Aminivibrio sp.: one gene and its partner. The protein of the gene in region 2 interacts with the protein of the main gene of each other region in a pairwise test. Links are inferred from orthologs where the notes say so. Each region holds a gene or a part of one and is shown on either strand. Other genes may lie near its edges. The genes, in order: gyrB and gyrA.

Evidence for each region.
Region 1: the proteins of gyrA (region 2) and gyrB interact in binary tests that used the Escherichia coli proteins (3 or more experiments, as listed by UniProt). The link is inferred for Aminivibrio sp. from one-to-one orthologs.

What each region holds. Positions count from the first base shown.
Region 1 is NZ_JAESIH010000055.1:92,324-102,829, reverse strand. What follows is about bases 1,769-4,692. They hold gyrB (DNA topoisomerase (ATP-hydrolyzing) subunit B), read right to left. Parts: upstream 4,221-4,692; coding sequence 2,316-4,220; downstream 1,769-2,315. Other genes in these bases: JMJ95_RS09120 (hypothetical protein), read right to left, coding at 4,229-4,441; JMJ95_RS09130 (iron-containing alcohol dehydrogenase), read left to right, coding at 1,769-2,254. Also shown: JMJ95_RS09140 (DMT family transporter), read right to left, coding at 1-535; JMJ95_RS09135 (hypothetical protein), read right to left, coding at 775-1,023; more of JMJ95_RS09130, read left to right, coding at 1,094-1,768; JMJ95_RS09115 (YitT family protein), read left to right, coding at 4,960-5,862; JMJ95_RS09110 (DUF3160 domain-containing protein), read left to right, coding at 6,446-9,187; amrB (AmmeMemoRadiSam system protein B), read left to right, coding at 9,168-10,034; JMJ95_RS09100 (exodeoxyribonuclease V subunit beta), read right to left, coding at 10,423-10,506. UniProt on the Escherichia coli protein: DNA gyrase negatively supercoils closed circular double-stranded DNA in an ATP-dependent manner to maintain chromosomes in an underwound state.
Region 2 is NZ_JAESIH010000047.1:10,332-20,950, forward strand. Bases 332-3,368 are described here. They hold gyrA (DNA gyrase subunit A), read right to left. Parts: upstream 3,062-3,368; coding sequence 602-3,061; downstream 332-601. Other genes in these bases: JMJ95_RS06875 (phosphatidylserine decarboxylase), read right to left, coding at 332-605. Also shown: more of JMJ95_RS06875, read right to left, coding at 1-331; JMJ95_RS06885 (nitroreductase family protein), read right to left, coding at 3,449-3,976; JMJ95_RS06890 (type 1 glutamine amidotransferase domain-containing protein), read left to right, coding at 4,077-4,592; JMJ95_RS06895 (TetR/AcrR family transcriptional regulator), read right to left, coding at 4,611-5,234; ilvD (dihydroxy-acid dehydratase), read right to left, coding at 5,297-6,955; JMJ95_RS06905 (TRAP transporter large permease), read right to left, coding at 6,993-8,282; JMJ95_RS06910 (TRAP transporter small permease), read right to left, coding at 8,285-8,794; JMJ95_RS06915 (TRAP transporter substrate-binding protein), read right to left, coding at 8,807-9,778; JMJ95_RS06920 (cupin domain-containing protein), read left to right, coding at 10,357-10,619. UniProt on the Escherichia coli protein: A type II topoisomerase that negatively supercoils closed circular double-stranded (ds) DNA in an ATP-dependent manner to maintain chromosomes in an underwound state.

The DNA of each region.
Region 1 (10,506 bases), on a different replicon or contig from region 2:
GCCATTTCTGGAGCACCATGACGGCGGCCCAGCTGAAGGCGGCCGCCAGGGCGAGAAGGAAGCCCTTCCACGATGCAGTTTCCGCCCCGGCGTCGGCGGTCTTCCGGCCTCCGGATTTCAGCATCAAAAGCCCTGCGATCATGACGCCCGTGCCCAGGACGAGGGGAAGGGTAATTGACTCCCCGAGCCAGAAGAAGGAGATGGCGGCGACGAAGAGGGGATAGCAGCAGGTGGTTCCCACCGCCCTGCTCACACCGATGAGTTCGAGGGACTTGAAATAGCAGAGGTCTCCGAGAACGTTTCCCACGAGGATGTTCAGGAAGACGAAGAGAAGCAGCCGGGAAGGAAAGCGCCAGATAATGAAGGCGTTCGGGTCGAGAATACAGAAAATCAGCGAAGCCGCCACAAACCCGATGGTACGGGAGGCGGCCATTTCGGTATGGTCCAGGAAGGCGAGCCCCTTTTTCAGGAATACGGGGCCGAGAGCCCAGAAGACAGCCGCTGCGCAACAGTACAAAACTCCTGCGAGATACACTGGTATTGCCTCCCTGGTCGCATTGACCGTTATACTTCTCCGGATTTCCGGATTGAATGCAATGATAGCATACAATATCACGGCGGAGAACGGCCGATCAAAATCTGTCTTCTTCTTCAAAAGAATGTTCAGGGAAGCCCGGCTGGAAAAGGGTAAAGGGGGAAAAAAGCAGCCGGCGCAGGCACGGCGGAACCACGTTCGCCGCGCTGCCGCCCGGGAGGCTTATGCGGGAAAGGGATTTACCTGAAAAAGGGCAGCATGTTCCGCCGTTCCGATATCCAGCGGATGGCGAGGGAATCCGTCCAGTTTTTCGACGGATTGATCATGAGATCGAGGGAGACGGCGAGAAGCACTATGGTGATGCAGATGAAAACAGTGTAAAAGATGATACGGATCTGCCTGGCAAGGGGTGAGGGTTGCCCCGTTTTCCGCGGATTCTTTTTGGTTTCCGTTCCCATGGTATCATCTCCTTTGTTCTTCGCCGCCATTATACATCCTCCGGCTTCCGGGGGTACAATACTGTTCATGCCGGGAGTTCCTCGGCGAAAGGAGAAAAACATGCAGAATTTTACATTTTACGCGCCGACAAAAATCATTTTCGGCAGGGGAACCATTCCGCAGATCGGAGATGCCCTTGCGGCGGACGGGATTTCCAAGGTGGTCCTTGTGGCGGGAGGAGGTTCCATCTTCAAAAACGGCGTCCACGAGGCCGTGACGGAATCCCTGAAGAAACACGGCATCCATTATGCCGAAATGGGGGGCGTCCGGTCGAACCCCAGGCTGTCCAAGCTCCGGGACGTCGTCGCCCTGCTGAAGAGTGAGAAAGCCCAAGCCGTGCTGGCCGTGGGCGGGGGAAGCGTCTTCGACACGGCGAAGGCGGCTGCCATGGGGGCTCTCTACGACGGCGACGTCTGGGACTTCTTCTGCGGCAGGGCGGCCGTGAAGGAAGCCCTGCCCGTCTACGGCGTGCTGACCGCGTCGGGCACTTCCTCGGAGATGAACAACACCGCCGTGGTCACCAGGGAAGAGGACGAGAGCAAGTGGTCGATAGCGTCCCCCGTCCTCGTCCCAAAAGTGTCCGTCATCGACCCGTCGGTCCAGGCGAGCCTCCCGGAGGGCCAGACGGTGAGCGGCGGAATCGACGCCGTCACCCATGTCCTCGAGGCCTACGTGGTCTCCTGCCCGGGGCTCGACTTTGTCCAGGACTACTGTGAAACCCTCATCCGGGCCATGATGCGCCGGATTCCCCAGCTCGTGAAGGATCCGGCGGACTACGAGGCCCGGGCGGAACTCGCCTGGTGCTGCACCCTGGCCCACAACGGCATGAGCAACGTGGGCCGTCCCACCCGGGGGGATTTCGCCTCCCACCGCATCGAGCACTCCCTGAGCGCCATCTTTGACGTCCCCCACGGCATGGGGTTGGCCATCATCATGCCCGCCTGGATGGAATATGTGTACAGGGACGCGGAACCCGTGTTCGAACGGCTCGCCGCACATGTTTTCGGCATCAGGGACGGTGAAGACCGGGCCCTGAGAGGTATCCGCGCGCTAAGGGAGTACTTCCGCTCCCTCGGGTCTCCCGTGACTCTCCGGGAAGTCGGAGTGGCCAAGGCGGATCTGCCCAGGATCGCCGACAACGCGGCGAAGCTCGCCCCCCTCGGGGCGGTGCGGAAGATCGAGAGGGAGGACATCCTCCGGATCCTGGAGATGGCCTACTAGAGACAAGTAAAAAGGGGCCTCCGGGATTGCCGGAGGCCCCTTCGAGATGCTGATTCCGTCCCTAGATGTCCAGGTTGCGTACCTCGTGGGCGTGGGCAGCGATGAAGTCCCGCCGGGGCTCCACCTTGTCGCCCATGAGGATGCTGAAATACTCGTCGGCGCCCATGAGGTCGTCGATCTCCACTCTCTTGAGAACCCTGTTCTGGGGATCCATGGTGGTCTCCCAGAGCTGTTCAGGGTTCATTTCGCCGAGTCCCTTGTACCGCTGCACGCTGATCTTGGATGGGTCCGGGGCGTTGTCCAGGATGTTCCTGAGTTCTTTTTCGTTGTAGCAGTAAGAGACCGTCTTGCCCTTCTGAACCCGGTACAGGGGCGGCTGGGCCAGGTAAAGGTATCCTTTTTCGATGAGGGCCGGCATGTACCGGTAAAAGAAGGTCAGCAGCAGGGTGCTGATATGGGCGCCGTCCACATCGGCGTCCGTCATGATGATGATCTTGTGGTACCGCAGCTTGCCCGTGTCGAAATCGTCTCCCACGCCGGCTCCCAGGGTCTGGATCATGGTCCGGATCTCCTGGTTGGCCAGGACCTTGTCAAGCCTGGCCTTTTCAACGTTCAGGATTTTCCCCCGCAGCGGAAGGATGGCCTGGAAGCTCCTGTCCCGTCCCTGCTTGGCGCTGCCTCCGGCCGAATCTCCCTCAACAATGTAGACCTCGGTGTTTTCGGGGTTCCTGCTCGAGCAGTCCGCGAGCTTTCCCGGAAGGCTCAGGCCGGTCATCACAGACTTGCGGACCAGTTCTCTCGCCCGCTTGGCCGCCTCTCTCGCCTGCCGTGCCTTGATGGCCTTTTCCACCACGGCCTTCACGACCTGTGGGTTATCCTCGAACCAGGCAAGCAGCCCTTCGTAGACGATGGAATCCACGATTCCCTTCACATCGCTGTTTCCGAGCTTGGTCTTGGTCTGCCCCTCGAACTGGGGATTGGACAGCTTCACGGAGACCACGCAGGTAAGGCCTTCCTTCAGATCGTCTCCCGAGAGGTTCTCTTCCTTCTCCTTCAGCAGCTTGCCCCTGCGGGCAGCTTCGTTCACGCCCCTGGTGAGGGCGGTCCGCAGGCCGGAGACATGGGTGCCTCCCTCGACGGTGTGGATGAGGTTGGCGAAGCCGAAGACCCTCTCGAGATAGCCGTCGTTGTACTGGAGACCGATGTCCACCGATACGCCGTCCTTCTCGCCGGAAATGGTCACCGGCTCGGAGAAGAGCACTGTCTTGCCCCGGTTCAGGTATTCTATGAAGGATTTCATCCCGCCGTCGTAGCGGAATTCCTTGACCTTGTTCTCCCTCTTGTCGTCGAGGGTGATGGAAAGTCCCGGGTTCAGGAAGGCGAGCTCCCGGAGGCGGACGCTCAGGAGTTCGGCGGAGAACTTGACCTCCTCGAAGATGTCCTTGTCGGCGAGGAAGTGGACCATGGTCCCGTTCTTCTCCGTGGGGACGCCTTCAGAAAGCTCCGTCACGGGGATGCCCCGCTCGAACCTCTGGGTGCGGGATTCGCCGTTCCGGCATATGGTGATCTCGAGCCACTCCGACAGGGCGTTGACCACGGAGACGCCCACACCGTGGAGACCCCCGCTGACCTTGTAGGCGCCGCTGTCGAACTTGCCTCCGGCGTGGAGGGTCGTAAGCACCACTTCCGACGCGGGGCGGCCGTTGGAGGGGTGGGGGTCGGTGGGGATGCCCCGGCCGTTGTCCTCCACGGAAATGCTTTCATCGGGGTGAATGGTCACGTATATGGATGTGCAGTATCCTCCGATGGCTTCGTCCACAGAATTGTCCACCACTTCGTAGACCAGGTGGTGAAGCCCTCTCGCCGCCGTGTCGCCGATGTACATTCCCGGACGTTTCCTGACCGCCTGGAGCCCCTCCAGGACCTGAATGCTGCTGGCGGTATACTGGCGGGCCGCCGGACTCATCGTCATGTTCAGTTTCCTCCCATTCGTCTGCGAAGAGGCTCGGCGTTTTCCCTTGCCTCTTTGCTGAAAGCGTTGTATCTTTTACCCAGCGTTTCCGGGCGGAAACCCGTCGCCAGGATTGTTCCGTCGTCGAGATAGACGGCCGTTTCTTCGCCGTGGCGTATCATGGCGATAACGCGCCGGATGGAGACCACGTACTGTCCTTCAAGAGGAATAAACATGTTTTCCACTCCGCTCCATAGGTCTGCAACCAATATATTATACCAGACCGGGAGCGGGAATTCGGGCAAAGAGGGCATCCCTAAATCCGCAGGCAGCGGGGAGTGTCACCAGTGCTCGCTTGGGCCGCCGGTGCAGATTGTCGTCCTTGACAACTGCACCTGAAACCGACATCCGTGTCGGTTTCTCGGCCCGGGCGCTGTGCCCGGCGACACTCCCTCTGCCTGAAAAACCTGCGGATTTAGGGCATCCTCAATCCGCACCCCAGCGGGGCGCGTCACCGGGGAACGCCTGGGGTGCGGGTAGAGTGGGTTGTCGTCCATGACAACTGCCCGGGCGCGTCCCGCGGCTCCCTGCGTTCGCCGGTTGCCTGCCTGTGAAACCGACATCCGTGTCGGTTCCCCTGCTCCAGCGCCTCCCCGGGGAGGGCGAATTTGCCTCATGCCCGGCGACACTTCTTCTGCCTGGAAAAACTGTTGATTTGGTGCTTTGATTCGCATTTCAGAGGAGGAGAGGCAAAGTGAAATTCACGACGCTGAAAGCCGGTCTCCGTTCAGCCGCAGAGCGGTTCGCGAAGGAGGTCAGGGAAGAGTGGGGGACTTTCCTCGCCGTGACTGCGGGGGTGTCCCTCCAAGCCCTGGCGGTGGTGATTTTCGTGCTTCCGAACCGTTTCCCGGACCTTGGAGTGTCCGGAATTGCCGTGCTGTCGAATTACGTGTTCGGCATTTCTCCGGCGTGGGTTATCCTTGCCGCCAACACGCTGCTCATGATCTGGGCCTGGAAGGAGCTGTCCCCCAGGTTTGTCCTGTGGACGGCCTGGGCGGTGGTGCTTTTTTCCCTTCTGTTGAAGGCCTTCGAGTTCGTTCCGGTGCCCGTCATCGGTGACAAATTCATGGCGGCGATGGTGTCCGGGGCCATACGGGGGCTCGGTGCAGGCCTGGTCTTTCGGGTGGGGGGATCCACGGGAGGCCTCGACATCCCCGGCATGGCCATGAGAAAACGGTACGGCATCGAAATGGGGCAGTTCTCAATCTACATCAACATGGGGATCCTGGCCCTCTCCTTCTTCGTGGTGGGGCTCGATTCGGCCATCTACGGCGCCGTGGGGCTCTACGTTTTCGGCATTGTGCTGGACAACACTACCCGCTCCTTCGACCGCAGGAAGCAGGCCATCATCATCACCAACATCCCCGACGAGGTGTCAGAATACATCAACCTCACTCTTCACCGGGGAGTCACCAGGCTGGACGGCATGGGAGGATACTCCAAGCAGCCCAGGCCCGTCCTCCTCACCCTTCTTGAACCCCGACAGACCATGCAGCTGAAGAGGTTTCTCGCGGAGCGTGATCCCAGGGCCTTCATGTCCGTGGTCGAAGCGTCCGAAGTGCTGGGCAAGGGATTCAAAAGCTGGAAGAGTCTCTGACGTACCCGCTACGACCCGAAAGAACATGAAAAAGGATATGCGAAAAAAAGTCCGTTCCGAAGGCATAGCCTGCTTTCCTGAGCGCCTTCTCCCCGCGGGAATGACATTCTGAACGAAAATCCGCCCTCCCTACTGAATCCTTTCTCCGTCCGGGTAGGAAAAATCCCCCTCGGGTCCGGCCCGAAGGGGTGATTTTCCAAGCGAAACCGGAAGGGTGCTGCTGCATCGCGTCTCCGGCAGTGAGCCCGGAAACATTCTTGCGACATAGCCCCGCCGCCGTCGTGCCGCGGCGGGCGATCGGAGAGGAGTCGTGAAAAATGAAGAGGTTTCCGCTCTGTGCATCCGCGTTTTTTCTGGTCCAGGCGTTCGTGCTCACCGCTCCGGCGGCAGGGTAGGAGGGTGTTCTGCCTGACATGGTGAAATAGCCTGAAGATTTTTGACCGGAAATGCCGCCTTCATGGTATTGTTTTTAGGAAAACAGGATCCTTTGATGTTTCCCGGCGGTTTTGGAAACGGGCGCCGGGAAGAGAGCGGCGAAAGGTCCGGACAGGGCCACGCCGGCACGAAGAAGGGGGTCATAGGGATGAAGAGAAGAAAAACCATGAGAACCGGGTGGGGCGTTTCGTTGCCGGGGGTTGTTCCGCTCTGCGCCGTCCTTATTCTTGCGTTGTGCATTCTTGCCCCGGCGGCGCAGGGAAAGAGCGCTTCCGGCCCTGCGGGCGGAGACGGACTGTACGTCGTCACGGCGGATGAGGTGCCCCTGTTCGGAAAACCCGTAGCGAAAGTGCCCGCGGCGGATGACCTGTGGGATCTCCCGAATTTCTACGGAGTCGCCGTCTACGGAAATCATCTGAAACTGCGCGCCATAACGGACAGCAAGCTCAGGCAGTTCGCGGGCGAATGGTACGTCCTTCTTTCGCCGGAGGACGGGAAGGCGCTCTGCTACATCCGGAAGGAGGGCATTGAAAAAGTTCCGGAACACACAAGCTTCAAACCTCGTTCCTTCATGGTGAAAAAAGACGGCACGGAATTGCGGCTGCAGCCCGGGAAAGGCGGCTCGGCCCGAAGCCTCTCCGCCGAGGGATTTTCCCTCGCCCGGGGGGAAACGGTGACGGCGGTGGGTGAATTTTCGGAAGGAAAGGAAGGCTGGCTGCTGTTCGAGTTTTCCACCGACACCAGGTTCGGCGACGGCGGCGTGGGATCCCGGTACGCTTGGGGCAAAAAGGCCGATTTCGGCTCCCTGGAAGGCTACAGGCCCGACAATTCCAGGGTGGACAAGGGTCTTCTGCCGTCGAAGATGCGGTACTCCGCCATGTCCTCCCTTTACGGGGACGGCTTCCTGGGTGCGGACACCCCGGAAAAAATGACGGAATTCCTTCCCGTGACGAAGGACATGGCCGCCTCCCTTCTCAGGAAGGGCTTTTACATCGACGATCCGTGGACCATGGACGAATATGCCCTCCAGGTGGACGACCTGGCGGATTACTACAGGTACACTACCGATTACCAGGCGGACTTCATCACCGCGGACCTTTTCCTCCACGCCTTCCACCTGGTGTTCGACCGGATGCTGCAGAAATTCGAGCGCACCTACCTGGCCCCGGCGCTCGGGGAAAGCATGAAAACGGCCCTGGCGGTCCTCGGCGGCATTGAGGAGGCCTGCGCCTCCGCGGGAGCGGGGGAGACCTGGAAAACGGCCCGGGACATGTTCTCCGTACCGCTGGCCCTCCTGGAAGAAAAACCGGGAAAACGGATAAAACTGTCGAAGAACGCTTCCGAAGAAGTCGCCCGGATCCTGGCCGCGAAGGACGTGACGGATTCCGCAGTCACAGGGGCGAAAATAGACTACACCTCCTTCAGGCCCCGGGGGCATTACACCCTCAGGCCGGAACTGGAACGGTATTTTCGGGCCATGAGCTGGCTCGGCTCCGCTGAACTTGCTCTCTTCTCAGACGACGGCACGCCGGAGCCCGGAAACGTCGCCGCGGCGGCCCTGGTGTCCCTGGTCCTCGGAGAGCAGGAGGAACAGTGGAACGCTTTTGAAGCTCCCATCGATTTCCTGGTGGGCGCGTCGAACACGGGGGGAACCCGCATCTACCGGAAACTGGCAAAGGAGCGCGTAGGCGCCCTTTCGGGAGCCGCTCAACGGCTGACCGACGGCAAGATTCTCTCTGCCCTGGCCGGGGAGATCAAAAAGACGGTCCCCGGCCCTCTGATCCGGAGCACCCCGGGCGGGGACGACGGCACGAAGGACTTCGCCTCCCGGCTTCCGGTCTTCCGCATGTCCGGCAAGCGGTTCACCCCGGACGCCTACGTGATGAACATGCTCACCTCCCCCAGGGTGGGGACCGGCGCTAACCCACGCAACCTCCCGGAAGGGGCGGACGTCATGGCCGCCTTGGGGTCGCCGGCCGCCGACGGCCTTGCGGCGAAAAACAACCGCGTCAAGGGCTACGCCGAGGCGTTGAAGAAGCTGAAAGCCTGGATGGACGAGCACCTCGCGGGGGAGGAGACCGTCTATTCCCTGTGGATAAAAGCCTTCCATGAGGGGTTCCGGGATTCCGGCTCGGACCAGTTTTTTTATCGGTCTCCCGCGTGGAATTGGAAGAAGCTGTCCACGTTTTCCGCCTCCTGGGCCGAGCTGAAGCACGACACCGTGCTCTACGCCGAGCAGTCCGGCGCCGAGATGGGCGACGGCGGCGGCACCGAAGCGGGACCTTTCGCCCCTCCGCAGCCCAAGGGGTACGTGGAGCCCGATCCCCGGACCTTTGATATTCTTCTGTCGGCGGTCTCCCGGATGCAGTCCTTCATCCGCGAATTCGGCATGGAGCCGGAGGACGAGGAGTTCGAGAAGGAGGGTATACCCTATACCTCCAGGCTGGACACCCTGGCCGAACTGCTGACCATCGCCCGGGACATCGCGGCAAAGGAAACCGGCGGCAAGCTCCTGACGGCGGAAGACTACGGGAATATCAAGTACCTGGCCCGGGCGTTCAACGCCCGGCTGTTGCTGCCGGGAGAAATGGTGGAAAACACAGAACAGCTCAGAATGGCACTGGTCACAGATATCGCGACGGACTACTTCGAAGGCCGGGTGCTGCACATCGCCTCCGGAAGGCCCCAGAGAATCCATGTCTTCGTCAACGACGCATCGGGCGGTCCCCGGGTAACGAGAGGGTTCATTTTCTCCTACTACGAGTTCGTCCGCTCCCTGGGCGGCGGCCGCATGACCGACGAAGAGTGGAAAGCGCTGGTCTACGACCAGGCCCGGTCAGGGGAACTGAAAAAACACCATCCTGCGTGGTATGAAGAGCTTCGGAAATAAGCTCTTTCAGGCAGTGCTGCTCCTCTGCGTCATTGCGGCAGGGAGCGGTATTCTGCGGAAGGCGGAAGGCGGGGCGGGAAACGGCGGCGGGGAAAGGGAGATGCCTGCCCGCATCATCGGCGGCATCGTTCCCCACCATGATCTTGCCCTCGGCATGATAGGGCGGTTTTACGATCACCTGGGGTCGCCGGACGTCCGGCGGGTATGGCTGCTTTCCCCCGACCACTTCCGCCGGGCCCGGACCTTCGCGGTTCTGTCACCCGACGACTGGCGGACCCCGGAGCGGATTCTCAGGGCAGACCGGGAAGCCTGCGAAACGCTCCCGTCCCTGTCCGTGGCGGGGGCTGACAGGGTCCTGTTCCGGCGGGAGCACGGCATAACGATCCACATCCCCTTCATTGCCCGGCACTTTCCCAACGCATCGGTGGTTCCCCTGGTCATCGGTGCACGAACTCCGGACCTGGCACTGATCATCCTGAAGAACGCCGTCAGGGATCTGCTCCGTGACGGCGATGCCGTCATCCTGAGCATGGACCTGTCCCATTACAAAACACCGGAGCTCATGGCCGCCGAGGACCGAAAGACTCTGGAGGTCCTGGCCAATGTCCGGCCTGCCGGAACGAAGACCATCGACGTGGATGCCCGGCCTGCCGCGGCCCTCGTGCTGATGCTCTTCCGCGAGTGCGGGATCGAAAAAGGAACCGTCCTCGAGCACACCGATTCGTCGTCCATCCTTGGCCGCAGGGTGGAGTCGGGAACGAGCTACGCCGCCATCCTGTACGGGATGGCGGCGGGCTCCGGGGGGGAAGCGCCCCTGGCCCTGCTTCCGCTCGGACGAAAGAGATAGGAAACGGCCGGGGGCTGAAAGAAGGTTGTCATGCCGGGATTCGTCTCTTGGCGATTTCATTGAGTGTACTTTCTCGATCAGCAGCACAAGAATCCGTTCCACACCCTGGTCAACATCGGAAAGGAGCACGCCGATTCCCATGGTCTCGAACTCGTTTCACTCAGCCATTTTCAAGGCGTGCTCCGGGGATGCGAGCGTCTCCCTGTTTTTTTCAGGGCAGATTGCCGGCCGACTCGGGATGGCCGGGCTTCATAGAGAAGAACTCCCTCGTCGGAAATAATAGGGTTCAACCAGTGCCCACCTTTATACGGACAATGTCCGCAGGCTTGCGGCCCGGTTCGTCGAACATGGGGCAACATCGCTCTCTGAATGCCCTGAAAGAGACGTTCTATCCCCTGAAAGGGCAGTCCAGGCGGTAGAAGCACCTCCGGCACCGGTCGGTCCTGGGAGGGAAGGGGCCCTGGGCGGCCGT
Region 2 (10,619 bases):
ATTCCTCCAATAACGGTTCTGCCTGCGAAAACCTTCTTTCCCACAGATGTCTTAATCTGTACTCCGGCAGGGAGGTAAACATCGACTCTCGACCCCATCTTGATCATGCCGAACCGATCGCCCCGGGCGAGCCCGTCGCCCTTCCGGAGCCTGCAGACGATGCGGCGGGCAAGGAATCCCGCTACCTGGACGAGCATCACCGGCCCGTGACCGGTGGCAAGGCCCACGCACATCCTTTCGTTGAGCTCCGAGGCCTTGGGTTCAAAGGCCATCCATTTCCTCCCGGGAATGTACTCCATCCATTCCACCGTTCCGTCGCAGGGCACGCGGTTGACGTGAACGCTGAGGGGATTCATAAAAATGCCCACTTTCACCGCCCTGCCCGTAAAGGGGTGTTCCGTTTCCTCCACTTCCACCACTTTGCCGTCGGCGGGGGAAAGAAATCCCGGCCCGTCGGGAACCCTTTCCGGATCCCGGAAAAACCAGACCACCAGGCCGAGCAGGGGCGCCAGGAACAGCCCCACCATGGGAGCGAAATACAGGCTCCCGAGCAGCATGAAGGCCACAAAGGCTATCAGGGGATATCCGTCCCGGGCAATTTTCACGGCCTGTTTTCCTCCACGCATTCGTCTCCGCAGACCACGCTCACGTCCGCCACGGAATCCCCTTCGTCGAGCCGAACGGTGATCGTTCCCATGGCAGTTCTGCTCAGCTTCGGGATCTCCGCCACGGCGACCCGGATCATCCGGCCCCTGGAGGTGATGACCATGATTTCGTCTTCTTCGGCTACCGCCCAGCTTCCGACGAGCGGGCCGGTTTTTCTGCCCAGGTTCATGGCCTTGACGCCCCGTCCGCCCCTGTGGTGAACAGTGAATTCCTCAAAACTTGTCCTCTTGGAGACTCCCCGTTCACTGATCACGAGGGCAAGGCGGTCGGATGTGACCACTTCGCAGCTTATGACGGTGTCCCCTTCGTCCAGCCGGATCGCTTTCACGCCCCGGGCGGTCCGGCCCATGGGGCGGAATTCTTCTTCGGAGACCCGGAGCCCCTGCCCGTTCGCCGTCATGAAGAGGAGTTCGTCCTTTCCCGAAGTCAGCCGCACCTGGGCGATCTCGTCCCCGTCGTCCAGGGTCAGGACCCTTTTCCCGGCACGGTTGAGCCGTGCGATTTCGGAAAGGGGAAGCCGTTTGGAAATGCCCTTTTTCGTGGCAAAGAAAATAAAGCTTTTTCCCTCGAGGCTTTTGCCGTACATGGAGACTACAGTCTCTCCCTCGTCGAGGGGAACGAGCTTGCCGATGAGCTTCCCCTTCCCCGTCCGTGATTCAGGAATCATGTGGCCCCGAATGGCGAGGGCCCTGCCCGAGGAGGTGAAGAGGTATATATCCTTATGGGTGTTGGTGACCGCCACAAGGGCTATCTCGTCCTCGTCCTGCAGCCCGCTCCCCTTTTTGCCCTTGCCTCCTCTGGCCTGGGTGGTGTACTCTTCGAGGGCTTTCCGGCGGAGATACCCGTCCTTGGAGAGGATGACCACGATGTCGTTCTCGGGGATAAGATCCTCCATGGAGACTTCCTCGTAGTTGTCCATGATCTCCGTCCTCCGGGGGCCGCCGAATTTCCGCCTCAGCTCCGAGAGTTCTTCCCTGATGACCCCGTCAAGGGCGGAACGGTTGCCGAGGATGGTCCGGTACCGCTCGATGTCGGCGAAGAGGGCTGCAAGCTCCGCCTCGAGCTTTTCCCGCTCGAGTCCGGTGAGCCGCTGAAGCCGCATGTCCAGGATGGCCTGGGCCTGGGTCTCTGTGAAGCCGAGCTGGGAGACGAGGCCGTCCCTTGCCTCCTGTACCGTCTGGGCGCCCCTGATAACGGCGATGACCCTGTCGATCATGTCCAGGGCTTTCACGAGCCCTTCCACGATGTGGGCCCGGGCGAGGGCCTTGTCGAGCCTGAACTGGGTTCTCCTCCGGACCACGTCTCTTCTGTGTTCGAGGAAGTGGGAGAGCATATCCGTAATGGGGAGCTCCACGGGGTGGTTGTTCACAAGGGCGAGGTTGATCACGCCGAAGGTGGTCTGAAGCTGGGTTCTCCGGTAAAGCTGACGGAGAACGAGTTCCGCGTCGCCGTCCCGCTGGAGATCGAGAACGATCCGAAGCCCGTCACGGTCGGACTCGTCCCGGATATCCGCCACGCCGTCGATGTGCTTTTCCTGGACGCAGGATGCGATTGTTTCGATGAGGGATGTCTTGTTCACCATGAAGGGGATTTCGGTGATGACCACGGAGGTTTTGCCCCGCTTTCCGTCCTCAACGACGGTCTTTCCCCGAAGGATGATCTTTCCCCGTCCCGTCCTGTAGGCGTCGATGATTCCGTCCCTGCCGAGAATAATGCCCCCCGTCGGGAAGTCCGGTCCGGGAAGCCGGGCGTAGATTTCGCCGAATTCCCAGTTTCCCTCGGAATCGATCATATACTCCAGGGCATCGATCACTTCCGAAAGATTGTGGGGGGGGATGTTCGTCGCCATTCCCACAGCAATGCCCGAGCTTCCGTTCACGAGCAGATTGGGGACGAGGGAGGGAAGGTAGAGGGGTTCCTTGAGGGACTCGTCGAAATTGGGGCCCCACTCCACGGTATCCTCGTCGATGTCGGCGAGCATGAGCTCTCCCATTTCGTAGAGCTTCACCTCGGTATACCTCATGGCCGCCGCTGGGTCCCCGTCGATGGAGCCGAAGTTTCCCTGGCCGTTCACCAGCGGGTATCTCATGCTGAAATCCTGGGCCATGCGGACCATGGTCTCGTAAATGGCGGAGTCGCCGTGGGGGTGATATTTACCCATGGTTTCGCCCACGACCCTGGCCGATTTCTTGTAGGAGGAGCCGGACCGGAGGCCCAGTTCCATCATGGCGTACAGAATGCGCCGCTGCACCGGCTTGAGGCCGTCACGGACGTCAGGCAGGGCCCTCCCCACGATGACGCTCATGGCGTAATCGAGGTAGCTGTGCTTGATCTCCTCTACAAGGGGAAGAGGGATCACTTTGCCGAAAAGCAGTTCACCTTTTTTTTCTTCCATCTGTCTTCTCCAACCTCCAAAGCCGATCCGCCGTCAGAAAAAGCAGGCTCTCGGCACAACCCTGTCATTTTACCATGTTCACACCGGCAGATCCGGTATTTTCGTCGACCTGAATCCGCGCATTTTTCAGGCAGAGGGAGTGTCGCCGGGCATAAGGATTAGCCTTCCCCGGGGGCGAAGAGATCTCGCTCCGCGCTCTTTGCGGAGAGATCCCCTGAGGGAGAGAAACAGGCATGAATGTCGGTTTCACAGGCAGGCAACCGGCGAACGCCGGGAACCGCGGGGCGCGCCTGGGCAGTTGTCACGGACGACAATCCGCACTTTCCGCCCAAGGGGTCCCCGGCGACGCTCCCCGCCGGGGTGCGGATTCAGGTCGAGGCAGGATCTTTACCAGCGGTTGAAGTGGACCTTTGCACGGTCAAATCCTTCGTAGGGCGGTTTCTGTTCCGCCCCGAAGCCGATGGCGGCTATGCCGACAATTTCCACAGAGTCGGGCACGGCGAGGATCGAGCGGATTTTTTCGTTCCTGGGGTGCCTGTCCATGACCTTGAGCCAGACCCCCTCCAGTCCCAGCCCCCTGGCGGCGAGAAGGATGTTCTCCAGTGCGGCGGCGCAGTCCTCCACCCAGGCGCGGTCTCCCTCGGGATAAAGGGCCGTCTCTGCGCATACGGCTATGGCCAGGGGTGCCTGCCTGAGCATTTTCCCCGTGTCATGGGCCTCGGCAAGATCGTCCAGGACCTTCTTGTCTTCTATTGCCATGAAGACGCAGGGTCTGCGGTTATGGGCCGACGGAGCGGCAAAGCCGCATTCGAGGAGAAGGTCCCTGATCTCCGGTGGAACAGGATCCGCAGTGAATTTTCTGATGCTCCGCCGTCCCAGAATCGTTTTGATAACCTGGTTGTCCCTTATTGTCATAATATACCCCTCCGGATTTACTTTTTGTGTTTCCATGCTAGACTCTACCGTAGTCCCTTCAGTGAAAGAGGGCTCAAAAACATCGAAAGGAGAGATTTCAGTGTCGAAAAAAGTCGCTGTTCTCGTCGAAGAAAACGTTCATGACCTCGAGTTCTGGTATCCCTTCTACCGCATCGTCGAGGCCGGCTTTGAACCGGTCGTCGTGGGACCCGTCGCCGGAAAAGCGTATACCGGCAAACTGGGAACGTCAATCGAGGCGACTGCTTCCCCAGCGGATCTTTCCCCCTCGGACGTAGCCGGGGTGGTGGTTCCCGGCGGATGGGCTCCGGACCGCCTCCGCACCCATAAGTCCATAGTGGATTTCGTCCGGGAGGTCAGCGCTTCAGGGGGCGTAGTGGCCGCCATCTGCCACGGCGGGAGCGTCCTCGTCTCGGCGGGCATTCTCAAGGGCATAAAAGCCACCTCCTACAAGAGCATACGGGACGATATGGTCCTCGCGGGAGCGGAGTGGGTCGACGAACCGGTGGTGGTCTCCGGAAAGCTGGTGACCAGCAGAACTCCTTCGGACCTCCCCGCTTTCGGGAAAGCCCTCGTGGAGGCCCTGGAATCGAAATAGCCGGTCCCACCTGTCTTGTCAGCCCCGCCCTTCTCCGGGCGGGGTTTCTTTCTTTTCGTAAAACAGTTTCACCAGAAGGTGGATTGTTTTTTCCAGCCGTTCCCAGGTCTCTTCCTTTGACAGGTCAAGACCGAGGTAGCGCCGGGAAACGTCCCGTCTCAGGAGAAGAAAAGTGAATCCGGCGGTGAGAAGGGCGGCCATTTCGGTCACTCCTTCCGCGTCGCCGTTGTGGTCCCGCAGGAGGCCGAGAAGTTCCATCCCCTGGCGGTAGCGGTCGTCCGCCGTCCAGGCGGAGACGTCCTCCCTGCCTGCGATCTCTCCCCGAAGTATCTGCCGTGCCGCATCAGATTTCTTCAGTTCCCTCAGATAGCCTCTCAGGATGGCATAGGCCCTTGTCGCGGGATCCGCCCCGCCTTCGCCGCCGCTCTCGAGAATTTCCGACGTGGAAGGCCAGTATTTTCTCCGGGAAAAAAAAGCCCTCATAAGCTGGGGCATGCCCCCGAAGTAACGGTAGATGAGCACCTTGTCCATTCCGGCCTGTCGGGCGACTTCGTTCACACCAAGATGACCGTATCCTTTACCGGAAAGAATGGTCCCCACCGCGTCGAGTATCCGGGCCTCCGTTTTCTCCCTTTCTCCCACAACATTCCCTCCCAGTGAAAAAAAGGGCCCGGGATCAGGCCCCTTCGCGGATGAAAAAACTTCTAGCCGAAAACAGCTCCCCTGGAACCCGAGGTGACAACGCTCCGGTACCTTTCGAGGAACAGGCTGTCGGTAACGGTTTCCGCTGGTTTCCAGGCGGCCCGTCTCTTCTCAAGCTCTTCGTCGGACACCGCGAGATGCAGTGTCCGTGCGGGGATATCGATTTCGATGGTATCGCCTTCCTGCACGAGGGCGATGTTTCCGCCGGCGGCCGCTTCCGGGGATACATGGCCTATTGATGCGCCCCTCGACGCCCCTGAAAAGCGCCCGTCGGTGATGAGCGCCACTGTCTTGTCCATTCCCATTCCCGCCAGGGATGCGGTGGGGCCGAGCATTTCCCGCATCCCGGGGCCGCCCTTGGGTCCCTCGTACCGGATGACCACCACGTCGCCGTCGTTGATCTTCCGTGCAAGAATGGCCTCGCTTGCAGCCTCCTCGCCGTCGAATACCCTGGCAGGTCCGGAGTGCTTCAGCATGGAGGGATCCACTGCGGACTGCTTCACCACGCTGCCTTCGGGTGCGAGGTTGCCCTTCAGGATGGCCAGCCCTCCCTGAGCATGGTAGGGATTCTCGAGGGGACGGATGATGTTTTCGTCAGCGACCTTGACGCCTGCCAGGTTTTCCGACACGGAACGCCCCGTCACTGTGAGAGGGGAACCGTCGATGAGTCCGCCCTCGAGGAGACGGGCCATAACCGCCTGAACTCCACCGGCCGCGTAAAGGTCCTGTATGTGGTGGTTCCCTCCCGGGCTCATGCTGCAGATATGAGGAGTTTTCCTGCTCGCCTCCTCGAAATAGTCGAGGGTGAGGGAGATTCCCGCCGCATGGGCGAGGGCAGGAAGGTGAAGGGCCGTGTTGGTGGAACCGCCGAGGGCCATGTCCACGGCAACAGCGTTTTTGAAAGCCTTTTCGGTGAGAATGTCTCTCGGCCGGATGTTCTTCTCCACCAGCATCATGATGTGCCGTCCCGCTTCCTTGGCGAGGCGATCCCTGGCAGAGTAAACCGCCGGGATGGTCCCGTTGCCGGGAAGAGCAAACCCGAGGGCTTCGATCATGCAGTTCATGGTGTTGGCGGTGAACATCCCCGCACAGGAACCGCAGGTCGGACAGGTGGTGTCTTCGATTGCCCGGAGCTCGTCGTCGGTCATCAGGCCGGCGACTCTTTTGCCCACCGCCTCGAAGATGTTGCTGAGGTCTACATCACGTCCGCCGCTGACTCCGGCGAGCATGGGACCGCCGCTGATCATGACGGCGGGGATGTTAAGGGAAAGGGCTGCCATGGCCATTCCCGGAATGATCTTGTCGCAGTTTGTGACCAGGACGAGGGCATCAAGGGCGTGAGCCCTGACCATGACCTCGATGGAATCCATGATGAGCTCCCTGCTCGGAAGGGAAAACTTCATCCCCTCATGGTTCATGGCGATGCCGTCACAGACACCGATAACGGGAAACTCGAGAGGGAAGCCCCCGAAGGCGTAGACAGCAGCCTTCACGCCCTCGGTGATCCTGTTCAGGTGAACGTGGCCGGGGATGATGGCGTTGTAAGGATTGACCACACCGATCCAGGGACGGCTGATTTCCCAGTCGGTATATCCTGAAGCCTTGAGCAGAGACCGGTGAGGGGCCCTTTCCGGACCCGTTTTTGCCTTGTCGCTCCGCATGATGCATTACCTCCTGCTGTTTATGTAATGGCCTTTCTCAGATTCCGGCCGGTCCCCAGACGAGCAGCGGCAGGGACAGGATGATGGACGGAACATAGGTCACCAGGATCAGGACGCCTATAAGCACCGCCACCATGGGAACAATGGGTTTGCTGATCTGCTCGATGGGCAGGCCGGTGATGGCACTGGCTACGTAAATGTCGATGGCCACGGGCGGAGTGGCCATGCCGATGGCAAGTCCGATGGAGATGAGGACGCCGAAATGGACGAGGTTGCCGCCCACATGGATGACCGTGGGAAGAAAAATGGGGGTCAGGATGATGAGCGCCGAGGCGGTCTCCATGAACATACCCGCCAGGAGAATGATCACCGTGATCATGAGGTAGATGAGAACTGTATTCCCTCCGGCAAAGCCGAGGAGAAATCGTGCCACGGCCTCGGGTATCTCGTAGAAGGCCAGCCCCCAGCCGAAGAGTTTTGACGTGGCGATGATGAACATGATGAGAGCCGACGTAACGCCTGCGCCCACGACAAGCCTGTAGAATTTTTTGAAGTCCATGGACTTGTAGACGAAGAAAGCCACGAACAGTGAATAGTCCACGGCGACCGCTGCCGCTTCCGAGGGCGTGAAAAAGCCCGAGAAGATGCCCCCGAGAATGATCACGGGAGTCATGAGTCCCCAGGAAGCTTCGGCGAAAAGTTTCCATTTCTGTCTGCCCGTGGTTACTTCAGCCGCCGGGTAGCCCCGTTTTCTGGCGATGTACATGGAGTACGCGATAAGGCCGAGCCCCATCAGAAATCCGGGAACGAAGCCCGCCATGAAGAGCTTGGCCACCGATATTCCCGCGATGACGGCATAAAGCACCATGGGAACACTCGGGGGAATGACCACGCCGATGGTTCCGGACGCGGCAATCAGCGCCGCAGAAAAGTCCACGTCATACCCCTTTTTCTTGAGCTGGGGAAGAAGGGCGGATCCCACGGCTGCGGTAGTGGCTGCCCCGGATCCGGAGATGGCGGCGATAAACATGGATGCCACCGTGGAGACAATGGAGAGCCCTCCCCGGAACCGGCCGAGCGTGGCTTCGGCGAAAGCGACGATCCGTTCGGAAATGCCCCCCCTGGCCAGAATATCCCCGGCAAGCACGAAAAAGGGGACGGCCACCAGGGCGAAGGATTCATTTCCGGAGAACATGGTCTGGGGGATCATGGCCAGGGGGAATCCGCTCAGGAGGACGACGAGAAGCCCTGCGGCCCCGATGGCGAGCCCCACCGGAACGCCCAGTACCATGAAGAGGATGAAGCTGCCTGCAAGAACGAGTCCCATGGTCAGCGCCTCCCCAGGATGCCGCCGAAGCCGGCGACGAGATGTAGCAGAATGATGCCCCCTATCACGGGGTACATGAGATAAATCCATGTCATGGAAATTCCCATGGCCGGTGTAGTCTGCATGGCCTCGCTCTTCATGAGCTCGGCTCCGTAGAAGGCCACCACGGCAAAGAAAAACACGCTCACGCACTGGACGAACATTGAAACGGCTTTCCTTGGCCCTTCCGGGAGTTTGTTGACCAGAAAAGTGACGGCGATGTGGGACCCTTTTTTGAAACCCACGGCCGCGCCGAGAAGGGACGAGGCAACGAGAAGATAAGTAGTGAGCTCTTCGGACCAGATGAGGGCGTCGAAAAAGATACGGCAGACTATCTGGAGGGTTGTTACGCCAACCATGGCGAGAATCATTCCGAAGAGGACGACCTCGCTGACCGTATTCACTGCGTCGCTTAATCGGAGAAGAGGCGAGCGCTTCGTCTCGCCTCCTGCATCGCTGCTATTCCGTTCCATTCCTGCCGGCGCCTATTTCACGGCTAGGACGGCCTCGACAAGTTCTTTGCCGAACTGCTCTCCGTATTTTTCGTATACGGGCTTGACAGCCTCCCTGAACAGGGAGAGATCGGGCTCGGTAACTTCCATTCCCTTGTCCTTGAGGAACTGAAGCCATTCGGCTTCCTTTTCGTTGTCGTAGGCCCTGTTATGTTCAGCGGCGGTCTGGGCTGACTCCTGGACGAGCTTCTGGTGCTCCGGGGAAAGTTTGTTCCAGGTGCGCATGCTCATCATGATCACGCTGGGGGCGTATGCATGCCGCGTCAGGGCAAGGTACTTTTGGGACTCGAAGAGGTTGAAGGACACGATGACGTTCAGGGGGTTTTCCTGTCCGTCGATGGTCCCCTGCTGGAGGGCGGTGAGGGCCTCGGTCCAGGCCATGGGAACGGCGTTCGCTCCGAGGGCCTTGAAGGAGTCCACGTACACGGGGTTCTGCATAAGCCTGATCTTCAGGCCCTTCATATCTTCAGGAACGTTGACCGGTTTCTTGCTGTTGGTGAGGTTTCGGAACCCCCTCTCTCCGTAGGCAAGGCCCTTCCACCCGAGAGCTTCCATATCGGCAAGCATTCCCCTGCCGATGTCCCCGTCCAGAACTTTGTACGCCTGCTCTGGGGTGGAGAAAAGGAAGGGAAGGTCGAACACGCCGAACTTGGGCATGAAGTTGATGATGGGACCGCCGGTGATAATGGCGGAGTCCACCACGCCCATGCGCATGCTCTCGAGAAGGTTCCTCTCGTCGCCGAGCTTCGCGTTGGGGTAAATGGTGACCGTCAGTTCACCCTTGCTCCCGGCCTCCACGAGTTCCTTGAATTTGAGGGCGCATACGTGGAAAGCGTCGTTTTCGTTCACCACGTGGGCCAGCTTGATGTCGGCGGCCGGCGCGGACGATGCCGCTAGAACCAGGAAAAGAAAAACGACCGATAAAACCGCTGCGATTTTCTTCATACTGCTTTCCTCCCATTCCTGATGCAGAATATATGAAACCAACGTCCCATTGTGATAAAGCATTATAGACAATGGGATGATATTTGCAAGTATTTCCCCCTAACCTAAATCCGCTAATTTTTCAGGCAGAGGGAATGTCGCCGGGCACAGCGCCCGGGCCGAGAAACCGACACGGATGTCGGTTTCAGGTGCAGTTGTCAAGGACGACAATCTGCACCCCCCGCCCAAGCGTTCCCCGGTGACACTCCCCAGGGGCGAAGAGATCTCGCTCCGCGCTCTTTGCGGAGAGGCCCCTGGGGGAGGGCGCCTGAGGTGAGAAAAACCGACACGGATGTCGGTTTCACAGGCAGGCAGCCGGCGAACGCAGGGAGCCGCGGGACTCGCTTGGGCAGTTGTCAAAGGCGACAATCTGCACCCCCCGCCCAAGCGAGTCCCGGCGACGCTCCCCGCCGGGGTGCGGATTTAGGGCACCTCCGCCTTTCTGGACAGGGACACCCCCCCATGGTACCATCTTGTGTGTTTCCTTCCCCTTCAGGGAGAAGGGAAGAAATTCATTTTACCCAGGGAGCGTGAACCTCATGACATGTTCCAAATGCAACGCCGGAAGGCTGAGAGATATCCCCAAGGCTGACGACGCGGTCCAGCCGGCGGGAATCGAGCGGCGGATCGTCTTCGCGCCGGGAAAATTCTGGGACGATTACGTTGCCCGATTTTTTACCGTGGAAAAGGGAGCCCAGACCCCCTTCCACGCTCATGACTGGCCCCATTATGTCCTTATCATGGGCGGCTCCTGCGAAGCGAAAATAGACGGGACAGTTTACCAGCTCGAAGGCGGATGCTG